DNA from 3 places in the Alkalibacter saccharofermentans DSM 14828 genome. Region 2 is predicted to be linked to each of the others. Evidence: riboswitches for the same ligand, from Rfam matches in the RefSeq annotation. Region 2 holds a riboswitch; each other region holds the start of a gene.
The links. A riboswitch is a leader RNA that binds a small molecule or an ion and turns the genes downstream of it on or off. The one in region 2 is predicted to bind cobalamin.

Region 1 (4,745 bases), on a different contig from region 2:
ATGGTCAGGTTCTCGAGCACGGTTTTTTCGCCATAAGCCACTGTTATGTTTTCTAGAGAAAGTTGAGTAATCATATCATAATCCCCCTGTTTTTCTTTGTTTCAACAGGTATACAAAAAAAGGTCCACCAAAAAGCGCCGTAATTATACCCACGGGTATTTCCTGGCTGATCATCGACCTTGCCAGCGTGTCGCACAATATCATAAAAATCCCTCCAGCCACAAAGGAGTAGGGTATAAGGTAGATGTGCTTCGGTCCCGTAAATATCCTTACTATATGGGGAATTATAAGGCCTACAAAACCTATGATACCTGTCACACTTACAGAAGCTGCTGTAACAAGTGCTGTAGTAACGAGTATTTTCCTTTTTAGCCTTTCAGTATCAACCCCCAATTGGGCTGCTGTATCTTCTCCCAAAAGCATGATATCCATCTCCCTTTGGGTGGAAAATATCACTGCAAAACCTATGAGCGCATAAGGCAGGACCATTATCAGCTGGCTCCAGCTTCTTGCATTGAAACTGCCCATGGTCCAAAATATTATCCGGTGCAGATCATTGGCGAAAACCATCATCAGGGATATTGCTGCAGATAGAAATTGACCGATTGCTATGCCACTTAGCAGAAGGGTGTTTACAGGTACTTTTTTTCCTACCCTTGATATGTTGTACACCAAAAACAACGATCCTGTCGCACCTATAAAAGCCAGTATGGATATTGCATTCAGTCCGAAGATGTAAAACTCCAGCCTGGCCACAATCCCCACAGTAGCACCCAATGCAGCTCCTGATGAAACACCTAGGATGTAAGGATCCGCCATGGGATTTTTGAAAATGCTCTGATACGAAACTCCGCAGATCGCCAAAGAGCCTCCTACGAAAAAAGCAAGCAGTGCTCTCGGAAATCTTATGAGCCAAATGATAGCGGATGCAGATGACTTGATGCCTTCCATATCCATGTCCATTAACAAAATCCTGTTCAGCAGGATCTTTATGGTCTGAATAAAGCTTATATCTGCTATACCTATAGTTGTAGAGAATATCACCACGGCAAAACACAATATCGACACTAACATTGCAAGTTTTTTATTGGATAACTTTTTCACTTGTATCTGCCACCTTTATCTTGTCTTCATAAATATTGAAGTTTTTAAAATCCAGGGGCGCAAAAACAGCGCCCCTGGATCGATTTATTCAAATAACGAAGGGTATATTATCTCTGCGTATAATTCTAGACCTTGAATGACTCTAGGTCCCGGCCTTTGAACGAAATCGTGTTCTTCAATTCCCCAGGGTATGACCACTACTTGGTCGTTTTGGAATGCAGAAACCTCACTTAACCCCGGAGTTTCGTTGAGCTCTTCAATCGTAGGGTATAGGGAAATGTATACTTGGGGATCTGCGTCCACAACCTGCTCTAACGTAAGGGTAGGCCACTGCCCCTCGCCTTTTGCAGCTACATTTTCAGCTCCAAGCTCAGAAAGAATTGAATCTATAAATGACCCGCTTCCTGCAGATATGAAGCTCCCCAGATCTATAAATACCCGCTTCGCTTCTTCTCCTGACACCATGCTTACTATTTCTTGTCTTTTTGCCTGCAAGCTTTCCACAATGTCTGAAGCTGTTTCTGAAACGTTTAGCACCTTGCCCGTCAACTCAATATTTTTTAATACGCCGTCTATATCTTCAGGATTGTACACTATGACTTTGATGCCAGCCCCTTCGAGCAAAATCTTCTCTTCCTCAGGAACTGAACCCGCTGCGAACAGCACGTCCGGCTCAAGCTCCAAGATAAGTTCAGTGTTTGGTCCTGAAAACCCACCTACCACTTCAACTTCTGCAGCTTCTTCAGGATAGTTGCAGAACTCGCTTCTGCCTACTAATTTTTCCCCTAATCCCAATGCAAATATTATTTCCGTACTGCTCGGAGCAACAGATACTATTTTTTCAGGCTCAGATTCTATTACGACCTCATTGCCAAGATCATCCGTTATAGTCAAGGGATAAATGCTATCCGACGATCCTCCTGTTTGATCGCCTCCCTCAGAATTGCTACATGCAGCAAAGCTTACCAGCATTGCAAATGCCAAAAATAAAACTAATGATTTATTTAATTTTCTCATTTATTGCGCCTCCTTTTTTTTTGGTTCTTAATATCTTATGCACAAACAAAAAAATCCCAGCCGCAAGCTGAGAAGGTTTCCAAAAAACACAGACTTCGCAATCCTCCCCTCCGTAGGTAAATAAATTGTCGAGGCAGGTCTCCTGACTTGTGCTTCATCCTTAGTTCTCCTTCCCATCAATTAAGACAGTGGATATTAGAACTTTTGTCCACACTCACAGTAGCGGGGGCTGTAGTGGATTTTAACCACTTTCCCTATTAAGTATTAACACCTTGACTACTACATTTATTAAATTATAGATTTAATGTTACCATAAAGACCAATATTACACAATACCAAGTGAATGAAGATTGTTTCCAAAACCATTGTAATCCTTTTCATAGGCTTTTTCAAAAACCTGATGCTTCGTCATTTCCTGTCTTGTCTTCAGTTTTTAAAAATGAAAAAACCAAGACTTTGGCGAACACTGCGACAAGCAATATGCTTGAAAACACAATCATCCCTTTGAATGACATGCTGACAAAAGGATCTGACATCATCGGCATGAATACCAAGAGCAATCCTAGAGCCAAAACAGCAATAATCAAAACTGCAGATCTTTTCTTAATCTTCATCTCCATCATCCCTCACGATAGTATAGGCAATAATTCTTTAAAAAGCATTCGACGCATTTTGGGCTTCTTGCGCTGCAAATTTGTCTTCCATGAAAGATCAACCAATGATGGGCCTGGGACCAAATCGCTTTGGGTATGGCTTCCATTAAGTCTTTCTCAGTTGACAATACGTTTTTAGAACAGGCTAATCCTATTCTGTTTGCTACCCTAAAAACGTGGGTATCAACTGCTATAGCCGGTATTCCAAAGGCATTGCTCATAACCACGTTCGCAGTTTTTCTTCCAACTCCCGGAAGTGCTGTGAGTTCATTAATATCCATGGGCACTTGGGAATCATGCTTATCTATCAGTATTTTGCACAGCGATAGTATGTTTTTGCCCTTTGTCTTGTACAGCCCACAGCTTTTTATTGTATCCTGAAGCTTTTTCTCTCCCAACTCCAAAATGCCCTCCGGGGTATTTGCCATCTTATAAAGCTTTTCGGTGACTATGTTTACCCTTATATCCGTGCATTGAGCTGAGAGTACAGTAGCTATCAACAATTCGAAGGGAGTGGTAAAGTTAAGCATCGGTCCTGCATTTCCATATTCTGTTTTCAACAATTCTAAAACCTCATCGATTTCTTTTTTGTCTAATTTAAGCATACTCAATACCTCTAGAGTTATTCTAACACGAAGTAAACGTTTTTCATAACTTTTTTTTATTCATGTGAAAAACAGTGATATTAATCAACTGTTATTGGAGAATGAATTCTGATATAATTATTTTTGACTTAAAGTTAGGAGAATGAACATATGAACAACAAAAAAATATTATTTGCGGATTTGGGATTGATTTTAACGGCGTTTGTCTGGGGAAGTGGGTTTGTTGCCACAAAGAACGCTCTTTCAAATTTTTCCCCTACAGACATTATGATAATACGTTTCGGTCTTGCAACCTTGATATCTTTTGTCGTCTTCCATAAAAAAGCGTTAGAATTAAGCTTTAATGACATAAAAGCAGGTGGGATGATAGGAGTTTTTTTGTTTTTAGGATTTGCATTTCAAACAGCAGGCCTCCAGTATACATTAGCAGGCAAACAGGCATTTTTAACAGGCACCAATGTCATCATGGTTCCCTGGATTTATTGGCTGATAAAAAAAGACAAGCCTGATACATACAACCTAGTTGCTGCAATTATGATGTTTGCGGGGATAGCATTTTTAACTTTGGACTTTCAAAACTCCATGTTCTTGAACAAGGGAGATGTCCTGACCCTGATATGTGCATTTTTCTTTGCATGCCATATACTTTCAATTGGCTTTTTTTCCAAATTCTACGATCCGATAAAATTGACCATCATTCAGTTTGCGACTACTTTTCTCATGTCGGCTTTGTGGAGGCTTTCCACGGGAGAACAGGCTTTTTCCATGCCGACATCCTACTTGACGGACGTAGTGTTTTTAGGGGTTTTTAGTACTTTTTTAGCTTTTTTGCTTCAAAACACAGCTCAAAAGCACACAAGCTCCACCCATGCTGCTGTCCTGCTTTCATTGGAGTCTTTTTTCGGAAGCTTCATGGCTATTCTTCTTCTTGGAGATGCATTCTCCCCCAAGATGATTTTAGGATGTGCAATCATATTCATAGCTATAATCACAGCAGAAACAAAATGGCAATTTATAAAACCATATTCAGTAGAGAACCCCGTAGATTGAATACATAAAACCGAAAGGAGCATCATCAATGAACTATCAGCAGGCACTTGAATATATCCATGGCACTTACATGTTTGGCATCAAACTGGGTCTAGACAACATAACTCTTTTGCTAAAATATTTAGGCGATCCCCACAAGAATCTGAAATACGTTCACATAGCTGGAACCAACGGCAAAGGATCAACCAGCCACATGATAAGCAACGCTTTGACAAAAAGCGGCTACAAAACCGGACTATACATATCTCCATATCTCGAGGAATTCACTGAGAGAATTCAAATAGACGGCAATCAGATACCCAAAGAAAGACTTGCA
Region 2 (4,745 bases):
TTCGGATTTTTCAAGTATCTCTTCATATCGATAACCTGAATAAGCCATCACATCGTAACCCATATCCTTCGTTCTTGCAGCAAGCAGCCCCATCTTGTCTGCCTGCTCAAAGGGTTCCCCTCCGCTTAAAGTTATACCGTCAAGCAGCGGGTTTTTTCTCATGCGACTTATGATCTCATCAATCGATATGAAACTTCCTCCATTAAAATCATGAGTGTGAGGATTATGACACCCGGTGCAGTTATGACTGCAGCCTTGAGCAAACACAACGAACCTTATTCCCGGACCGTCAACAAAAGACTCTTCTACTATTCCCGCTGTCCTAATCATATTCCCTTCACCTTCCTAAGAGGCTCCGTGCTTTATTCTGTCATGCACCTCTGCCTTTTTAGCATCGTTGAACCTGTCTAGAGTTCCTACGAGATATCCTGTTATCCTTCTGATTCTTTCAAAGGGTATATGATCTTCCTTCCTGCCACAGGACGGACAAACCTCACCTATCATTCCCGTATATCCGCAAACAGAATCTCTGTCGACAGGATGGTTTATCGATCCATACCCCACTCCTGATTCCTTCATGGCCCTGACGATTTTCTCAAAGGCTTCAAGGTTATTTGAAGGGTCGCCGTCTATTTCTACATATGTGATATGACCGGCATTGGTCAGTTCATGATACGGTCCTTCTATAGATATTTTTTCAAATGCGCTGATCTTATGATACACGGGCACGTGGAAGCCGTTGGTGTAGTACTCCCTATCGGTAACTCCCGGTATAATTCCGTATCGCTTTTTATCCATCCTCACAAACCGACCAGCCGTACCTTCTGCCGGACTTGCGATTAAAGTGTAGTTTAATTTTTCTCTGTTGCTGGCTTCATCCATTCTATTTCTCATGTGGGATATTATCTCGATACCTAGCTTCCTAGCAATATCAGATTCACCGTGGTGATTTCCCGCAAGGGCCTTTAAGCACTCCGCAAGTCCTATAAAGCCTGTAGAAAGTGTCCCGTGCTTGATGATTTCCCTTATCTCGTCTTCGGGGCCCAACTTGTCAGAATCTATCCATATTCCTTGTCCCATAAGGAATGGAAAGTTCTTAACCTTCTTTTGTGCTTGGATTTCGTATCGTTCCCTTAGCTGTGCGATTACCAGGTCGATTTTTTCGTCAAGAAGCTTGAAAAACTCCTGCTTATCTCCCTTGGATTCTATGGCAATAGCCGGAAGGTTTACAGTGGTAAAGCTTAGGTTTCCTCTGCCGTAGGTTATCTCCCTATCCGGATCGAAGGTGTTTCCTATGACCCTTGTCCTGCAGCCCATGTAGGCAATTTCAGTTTCCGGCCTTCCCTCTCTGTAATACTTCAGGTTAAAAGGTGCATCTATAAAGGAAAAGTTGGGGAAAAGCCTCTTTGCGCTGACCTTGCAGGAAAGCTTGAATAGATCGTAGTTCTTATCTTCCTTGTTGTAGTTTATGCCTTCCTTTACCTTGTATATCTGAATCGGAAAAATCGGAGTTTCTCCGTTTCCAAGTCCGGACTCTGTAGCAAGGAGAAGGTTCTTTACGACCATCCTGCCCTCAGGAGTGGTATCAAGGCCATAGTTGATTGAGCTAAAAGGTATCTGAGCACCAGCTCTGCTGTGCATTGTGTTAAGGTTGTGAACAAAAGCCTCCATCGCCTGATATGTGTTTTTTTCTGTCTCTATAATGGCATTCTTGCCTGCAAATCTTTGAATCTTTTTTGCCAAAGCTTTATCCGGCGCTATTTTTTCAAGCTCTTTGAGCTCTTCTCCAAGGTACTCTCCGTTGTCTTCCAAGGTAGGGGAAAGATTTTTTTCTTTCTTTAGCTTTTCTTTTATCTTTATAGCTACATCCATCGAATCCTCAATATCCAAAAGCAGACTCATGGCTTTAGAAAGGTTTACGAAGTAGCATTTCTCATATGTCTTCTTAACCCCTGCTGCCATTGCATAATCAAAGTTAGGTATGCTCTGTCCTCCATGTTGATCATTTTGATTAGACTGTATGGCTATGCATGCGAGGGCTGAGTAGCTGTGTATGCTGTTTGGCTCCCGCAAAAATCCGTGGCCTGTGCTAAATCCGTTTTTAAATAGCCTGTCCAAGTCGATTTGGCAGCACGTGGTCGTTAGGGTCAAAAAATCCATGTCGTGAATATGTATCTCCCCTTTATTGTGAGCCTCAGCATGATCCTTGTTCAGCACGAACATTTCATAAAATTGCTTTGCTCCCTCTGAACCGTATTTCAGCATCGTGCCCATTGCTGTATCTCCATCTATATTTGCGTTTTCACGCTTTAAATCGTTGTCCTTTGCATCCTTGAAGGTAAGATCCTCATATACCTTCATAAGCCTTGTATTCATCTCCCTGACCTTTGTTCTGTCAGCTCTGTATAAAATATATTTCTTCGCCGTTTTGGCGTGACCTTCTTCAATGAGGACTTTTTCCACGCTGTCTTGTATCTGTTCCACTGTGGGTATTTTAGTATTTAGGTCAGTTTGGACATAAATCGCCACTTTTTCAGCTAATTCCATGGCCATATCGTAGTTGTTTCCTTCAACTGCGCTTGCAGCCTTATATATGGCATCTGCAATCTTGCCTATGTTGAAGGGAACCTCCCTGCCGTCTCTTTTTTTGATTTTTGTTATCATCATTATCTCCCTTGTTTTTGATATTTGCCAATAAAAAAACTCCAGACAAAGGTCGGAGCAGTCGAAAAAGACAACGCTTCGCACCCTCTATCGTCCGTAGAGTATCGGCGCTACTCCCTTTGGCAGGTCTTCTGACTTAGTTTCATCGTTCCGGCAGCCTTCCCCTTTCAGGTGGCTATTTGCCAAAACTCATCCATTACAGCGGCGGGACCGTGCAGGAATCACACCTGCTTCCCTTTTCATCCGCGCTTGCAGCGCAGACACCAAATGTACATATATTGTTTGAATTATCATATCACGCACTATATGTTGTGTCAATAATAATGCAGCGTTATTTAAGCACACAAGAAGATCAAATCTTCTTTTGATAAGTTACAGGTGGTGATATAATTTAGTTAAGAGGTGCTCATCACACCTAAAATATTGGGCTCGTACATTATACCAGCTCGAGGGGGATGTAACAATGAAAATGAAAAAGTTTTTGGTTTTTTTGCTTGCAGCATTGCTGATTCTGAGCTTAGCAGCCTGTGGGGGCAATGGGGACACAAATGGATCGCAAGTTACCGACAACGGTGAAGGCTCATCAGAATCCGAAGAAGATATAACCTTTGAAGATTCCTTAAAAGCAGAAGGCATCTACGAAAACTATTATTTCGAGATGGAGGTTAATGTAAATGGGGAAGACTTCCCTACCAGCCAACTCTGGTTTTTAGGTGGAGACATGAAGTTCGAGAACCAGGATCAGGCCATTTTCATTAAGCCTTCAGAGGAACAGATGGGTATTTATACCAAGGAAACGAACCAGCTGGTCTTGATGCCCATATCCGAAAACGAAGATTTTTACACGCCTTTTATAGCCGCCGACGAGATCGAAGAAGAAGTTTATGAGGGTATTTTATACAAAGGTTCTGAAACCTTGGACGGGAAAACCGTGGATGTATTTGAATACGATGCCATGGATGTTTATGCAAAGTACTACATATGGAGGGACACTGGAATAATTGTTAAAATGATAGTCCACTCCGATGAATACGAAAGCGAATACTACTTTAGGAACATGAGAGTAAATGAGCTTACTGCCGATGACCTGGCCTATCCTGAAGATGCGGAAATTATGGATATGAGCGAGTTTCTTGTGCAATAAAAAAAGCGCGTACGCGCTTTTTTTATTCCATACCCGGCTTTAAGACGACCTTTAGCGCCCTTCCGGATTTTATCTCTTCAATACCCTTTACCGCATCTTTTAGAGGAAGCACGTGGGTGACAAACCCATCCACGTTTATCATCTTGCCTGCCACGATATCAAATGCCTTCTTGAAATTGTTTGGACCATATGCAAATGAGCCAAGAACAGAAAGCTCGTTGTAGTGTATCTTGTTGCTGTCAAGAGTGGTATATGGGTTTTCGGCGCTTACGCCCCCAAACAGAACCAGCCTACCCCTTTTTCTTAAAAGGTCGATGCCCTGTGCCTGGGTCTCCACGGAAGGTGTGGCAGATATGACCACGTCCACGCCAAAGCCTTCAGTAAGCTTCATAACCTCTTCCTGCAAGTTGGTTTCCTTGGAATTTATAAAGTCTGTTCCGCTGAACTTTTTTGAAAGCTCCAGCCTGTTTTCATTTATATCGATCATTATTATTTTTTTTGCGCCTCTTAGCTTAGCAATCTCAGAATGGAGACACCCGATAGGACCTGCACCGAAAATGGCAACTGTCTCTCCTAAAGTCACATCTGCAAACTCTTGGGAGTTGATTACAGAAGACAATAATTCCACGATTACGATATCATCGGTTGATACTCCATCAGGAATCTTGATTACCTGTCCACGCTCAAGCCCTATTCCGGGTACCACCATGTAATCTGCAAAGCCGCCTTGAATCTGGTGCCCGTACGTCAATCTGTCGGAGCACAGATGCTGCCAGCCCTTCTGGCAATACCAGCATTTGCCGCAAGGCAAAACGGGATTTACGATAATTTTTTCTCCCTTTTCAAAGCCTTCTACCTCAGAACCTACTTCCACTATCGTTCCTGCATTTTCATGCCCAAGAATACATGGATAAGTCACGTGATGGTGGCCGTGAAA
Region 3 (4,745 bases), on a different contig from region 2:
AAATATAATATGGGTTCCGACATTGGCTCCCCTTGGGAATATACTATATTCAAACGATAAGAGATACAAAAAGGAAAAAAACGTTATAAGAAGAATCTTTGAGCAACAATGCAAAATGATTAAATCCGGCTATGATATGGGTGTTAAAATAGCTGTAGGAAGCGATGCGGGATCTTACAGGGTTTATCACGGATCTGGTTTTTTTGACGAGTTGATATATCTAAACAAGTCGGGAATAGGGAAAGAAGAGTTGATGAGGATTGCATATAAAAACGGAGTATCGGCTTTGAGGATATCCCAAAAGGAGATTGGGGCTGCAGAGGACAGGATTATAGACGAAAGTTAGGTGCAGAGATGGAAAAAAGCATATTTTCCTGGTTTGGATTTTTTATGCCTATAAAAAGAAGGCTTGAACTGATTAAAAAAGTAGGTTTTGACGGAGTTTCACTATGGTGGGAAGATGAGATATCTCCCGAAATCGTAAAGAAAGAAGATATGCCAAGAATGGCTGTAGACAACGGGCTTTTTGTAGAGTACATCCATGCACCCTATAGCGATGTAAACAACTTATGGACTAGGGATGAAAAAGCTAGAGAGAAAACTTTAGAGCGCTATTTTGGGTATGTTGAGGATTGCCATAAACACGGCATAGGCACACTGGTAATGCATTGTAGCGATAAAGAAAATATCGGATTGGATATTGATGCCGGAATCAAAAGCTTTCAGGACTTGGCTGAAAATGCCAAAAGCGGGGATGTTAAAATAGCGGTAGAAAACACCAGAGACGCCAGTCTGGTGGACATGCTGCTGGAGGAGCTCAAGCTTCCAAATTTAGGCCTTTGCTACGACTCGTCACACGATTGGTTAACAGGACAGACTAAAGGACAGCTGTTTGACAAATGGGCGGAAAGGACCTTTACAACTCATTTGTCTGATAACGATGAGTTAAAAGACAGGCACTGGCTTCCCGGTGACGGCCATGTAGATTGGAAGCTGCTCAGGGGAATTTATTCAAAATCCAATCTCCGCTCCTTGTCTATAGAGGTTACAGGAAGCTGTGAGCCCTTTGAGAACCCGGAGGATTTTTTATCTGCTGCCTATGAAAGACTGGAAAGGATTGCAGGTGGGCTATGAAAGTACTCTTGAATATGGTCAATCATAAAAGCAAACTAGACTGGTTTAAATGCGATTGGACTGACTTTGCTGACTTTCTTGAAGAGCAAAGAATGCACGGCTCCGAACTGATATTTCATGACGACTATGATACCGAAAAAATCCCGAAAGAGATAGCCGTGGGAATGCATTTGAAATACTGGCCTACCTGGCTGGATTTTTGGAGGGGCGATGCTTTGTCATTGGAAAGCCAGTTTATGGGCATGGATAATGCAGAGCTTTATTATGGGGGATCTTCACCAGATGCAATTATCGACCAGTATAAAAGAGAGTTTGATACTGCGAAAAAGCTTGAGGTTGATTACGCGGTCTTTCACGTTTCACACGTTGAAGTAGAGCATGCCTTCACTTGGGATTTTACATATTCTGATGAAGAGGTGCTAGATTGCGCTGCAGAACTTGTAAATCGGGCAGCAGGTGAGAAATACCTTGGGTTTGACTTGCTCTTTGAGAACCTTTGGTGGCCGGGTCTGAATTTTAAAAATCCCGATAGCACCTTGGAGTTTATCGACAAGATAAAGTATCCACAAAAAGGGTTTATGCTGGATATTGGCCATTTAATGATAACCAACCCCGACCTTAAGACTTTGGATCAGGCTTGTGATTATATTCAAAACATGCTAGAAAGAAACAAAGTAGTATTGAAAATGATAAAAGGTATTCATCTTAATCAGTCCTTAACAGGTGATTACTTGAAGCAAAGCGTTGAAAGCAAATTAAACGTCATTAGAAGTGCTGATAGCTACTGGGATGTTTTGAATCTAGCAAGGGAGCATATCGGAAACATCGATACACATCTTCCTTTTATCAATCCTAGAATTAATGAAATCCTGGAACTGATAGACCCAAAGTACCTCGTTTACGAATTTTTACCTAAGGATAAATCGGAACTTAAAAATATGATTAAGATTCAAAACAAAGTTCTTGGAAGATAAGAATTAATTTGTTATAATCTGATTAATCGAATATTAGATTTAAGGTGCCCGGAAGGGAGAATAGGGAATCGGATTAAAATTCCGAGCGGACCCGCCACTGTAAGGAGGAGCGTGTGCATCAGCCACTGGAAACGGGAAGGAGCATAACTGCTGTGAGTCCAAGCCAGGAGACCTGCCTTAAATCTGTAAACGTAAATGATGGTAAAGTTTACGGTCTTGTTTGCATGGATGAGATCGTAAGCTTTTTTTATTCAACAAGCTTTCAAGGCAGAGTATTCAATAAAAACAACGGGAGGAAACACTATGTCGCTATTGAAAGAAACATTATTAAAAATCGAGCCTGTGGATAAGGAAAAAATGTCACAAGCCAGAGAGCATGTAGATGGACTGCTAAAGCCGGTTGGAAGTTTGGGAGTTTTGGAAAACATAGCTATACAAATAGCTGGAATCAACCCAGATATCCTAGGAGGCGAGCTTAAAAAAGCTGTACTGGTATTTGCTGCTGACCATGGTATTTGCGAAGAGGATATAACCAGTGCTCCACAGCCTGTGACCGCCCTTATGACTCACTTTATAGCAGAAGGAAAAAGCGGGGTGGGGGTTATAGCAAAAAAAGCTGGTGCAGAGGTTTTTGTTACAGATGTAGGAGTGAATGCAGAGATTACGAATCCCAAAGTCAGGAATAAAAAAATAAGGTTGGGTACGGGGAATATGGCTAAGCAGGAAGCCATGACCAGATTGGAAGCTGAAAAAAGCTTCGAGATAGGCATAGAAACTGCTCTAGAAATGATCAAAAACGGATATAATATACTTGCAACAGGAGAAATGGGAATAGGAAACACAACTCCCAGTTCCGCGATATTTTCAGTTTTAGGGTCGTTGTCCCCAGAAGAAGTCACAGGCATCGGGGCCAACCTATCAGAAGAAAAACTGGTGAAAAAATCTAGTGTTATACGAGAAGCTATAGCATTGCACAATCCTGATCCAAAGGACCCACTGGATGTTCTTGCAAAAGTGGGCGGTCTGGAAATAGGGGCGATGGCAGGAGTCATGTTGGCCGGTGCAAGCATGAAGGTGCCCGTACTGATTGACGGCTTCATATCATCTGCAGCAGCTGCATTGGCAGTCGGACTCAATCCGGATGTTTATGATTATCTAATCTGTTCCCATAACTCGGCGGAAAAGGGTGCCAAGAAAGGACTGGAATTAATTGGGTTCAAACCCTTTCTTCATATGGACATGAGACTTGGTGAAGGCAGCGGTGCGGCACTGGCGTTCAATATAGTTGAAGCCGCACAGGGAATGTACAACGACATGGGTACATTTTCCCAAGCGGGAATCGACATTGTATGATATTCGACTGAAGCGATTGCAGCCTTTTTTTCATGGTTTCACGCAAGCAGGGTTATATACGACGCTAAAGATACTATTATTGCAAGTCGAAGTATGATAAAATATAGTCAAATGCGTGCAGGCTGAAATGAAAGGATTAGACAAATGAGATATAAAAAAGGCTTTGAGACAAAAGAAAACATCATAAGGGTTGCAAAAAAGATGTTTTATGAAATGGGATATACAAAATCAACGGTACAGAAAATTGCAGATAATGCTAATATTCCTTTGGGTTTGATACCTTATTACTTTAAGACCAAGGATAATATCGTCCTTGAAATTAATTCAAAGTTTTTCTTGGTTGTTTATGAATTTGTAAACAACAGACTCAATATCAAAAGAAATTCGTACCTTAAACTGTATATAGTGACATCGATATACTATGATTTGATACTAAGTGATACCCGAAACAGAAAGTTCTTTTATGAGGTATTAAGAAACAAGTCGAATTTCAGGTCTCTGAGCTTCAGTGTCGAAAGGATATACAAGATGATTGCCAAGGAGTTTGAACTCGATTATGACCAAAAGGATATAGACTGTATTATGATATCAGAGTTCGGAGCCAGAAGAGAGCTGCTTTTAAATTACTGCGAGGGAAACCTTGGCGTGGAATTAGAATATTTGCTAAAGAAGCTTTCTTCTCTTACCGGTAGACTTTTCGGCATCAATGGTGAGATAATTGACGATTATCATAATCAGTGCATGGAGTTTATGAAAGAACATGACTATAGTTATATAAAATTTTTAGCTTAAAAGTAACAGCCGCCCCATATATTCTTCGGGGCGGCTGATTTCATGACCGTTTATTTAAAGAAGTCCTTGCTTCGCCTATCATATAAAGGGAACCGACAAATAAGTAAGCTTCTTGAGAATCTGAGTTCAAAGCCAAAGCTGCGGCAGAATCGATGGATTCTAGTTCTTCGGCACTCATATTTAAATTCACCTTAATGTATTCCGCTAGCTCATGTGCGGGAAGCGCCCTTGGATTCACCGGCGTAACAGTAAAGAATTTCTTGGTAAATGGTGCGATTTCCTTAAGCATGGGACCGTAATCCTTATCTCCTAAAATCCCTATTACAACATTGATTTTTTTATTTAGATACCTAGTAAGAGTCTTAGTCAAAGCTTCAAACCCGTTTAGATTGTGAGCGCCGTCTATGATAGTCAGAGGGCTTTCGGTTATGCGCTCGAAGCGTCCGGGGAAAACTATGGAAGACATTGACTCTCTGATTGCATCTTTCGAAA

Region 1: linked by a shared signal. The riboswitch ahead of BUB93_RS07350 (ABC transporter substrate-binding protein) and the one ahead of BUB93_RS06225 (anaerobic ribonucleoside triphosphate reductase) in region 2 are both predicted to bind cobalamin.
Region 3: linked by a shared signal. The riboswitch ahead of cobT (nicotinate-nucleotide--dimethylbenzimidazole phosphoribosyltransferase) and the one ahead of BUB93_RS06225 (anaerobic ribonucleoside triphosphate reductase) in region 2 are both predicted to bind cobalamin.

The regions. Positions count from the first base shown of each region.
Region 1 covers NZ_FQTU01000009.1:59,954-64,698, reverse strand. Annotated here, with positions in the region: gene BUB93_RS07360 (ABC transporter ATP-binding protein) at 1-74, opposite strand, end outside; gene BUB93_RS07355 (FecCD family ABC transporter permease) at 76-1,104, opposite strand; gene BUB93_RS07350 (ABC transporter substrate-binding protein) at 1,189-2,121, opposite strand; cobalamin riboswitch at 2,237-2,411, opposite strand; gene BUB93_RS07345 (hypothetical protein) at 2,511-2,735, opposite strand; gene nth (endonuclease III) at 2,741-3,379, opposite strand; gene BUB93_RS07335 (DMT family transporter) at 3,530-4,429, shown strand; gene BUB93_RS07330 (bifunctional folylpolyglutamate synthase/dihydrofolate synthase) at 4,458-4,745, shown strand, end outside.
Region 2 covers NZ_FQTU01000007.1:75,621-80,365, reverse strand. Annotated here, with positions in the region: gene nrdG (anaerobic ribonucleoside-triphosphate reductase activating protein) at 1-330, opposite strand, end outside; gene BUB93_RS06225 (anaerobic ribonucleoside triphosphate reductase) at 346-2,664, opposite strand; cobalamin riboswitch at 2,769-2,947, opposite strand; gene BUB93_RS06220 (hypothetical protein) at 3,128-3,808, shown strand; gene BUB93_RS06215 (zinc-binding dehydrogenase) at 3,831-4,745, opposite strand, start outside.
Region 3 covers NZ_FQTU01000009.1:54,650-59,394, forward strand. Annotated here, with positions in the region: gene BUB93_RS07305 (amidohydrolase family protein) at 1-346, shown strand, start outside; gene BUB93_RS07310 (sugar phosphate isomerase/epimerase family protein) at 355-1,134, shown strand; gene BUB93_RS07315 (TIM barrel protein) at 1,131-2,108, shown strand; cobalamin riboswitch at 2,134-2,302, shown strand; gene cobT (nicotinate-nucleotide--dimethylbenzimidazole phosphoribosyltransferase) at 2,412-3,461, shown strand; gene BUB93_RS07325 (TetR/AcrR family transcriptional regulator) at 3,606-4,253, shown strand; gene BUB93_RS07330 (bifunctional folylpolyglutamate synthase/dihydrofolate synthase) at 4,294-4,745, opposite strand, start outside.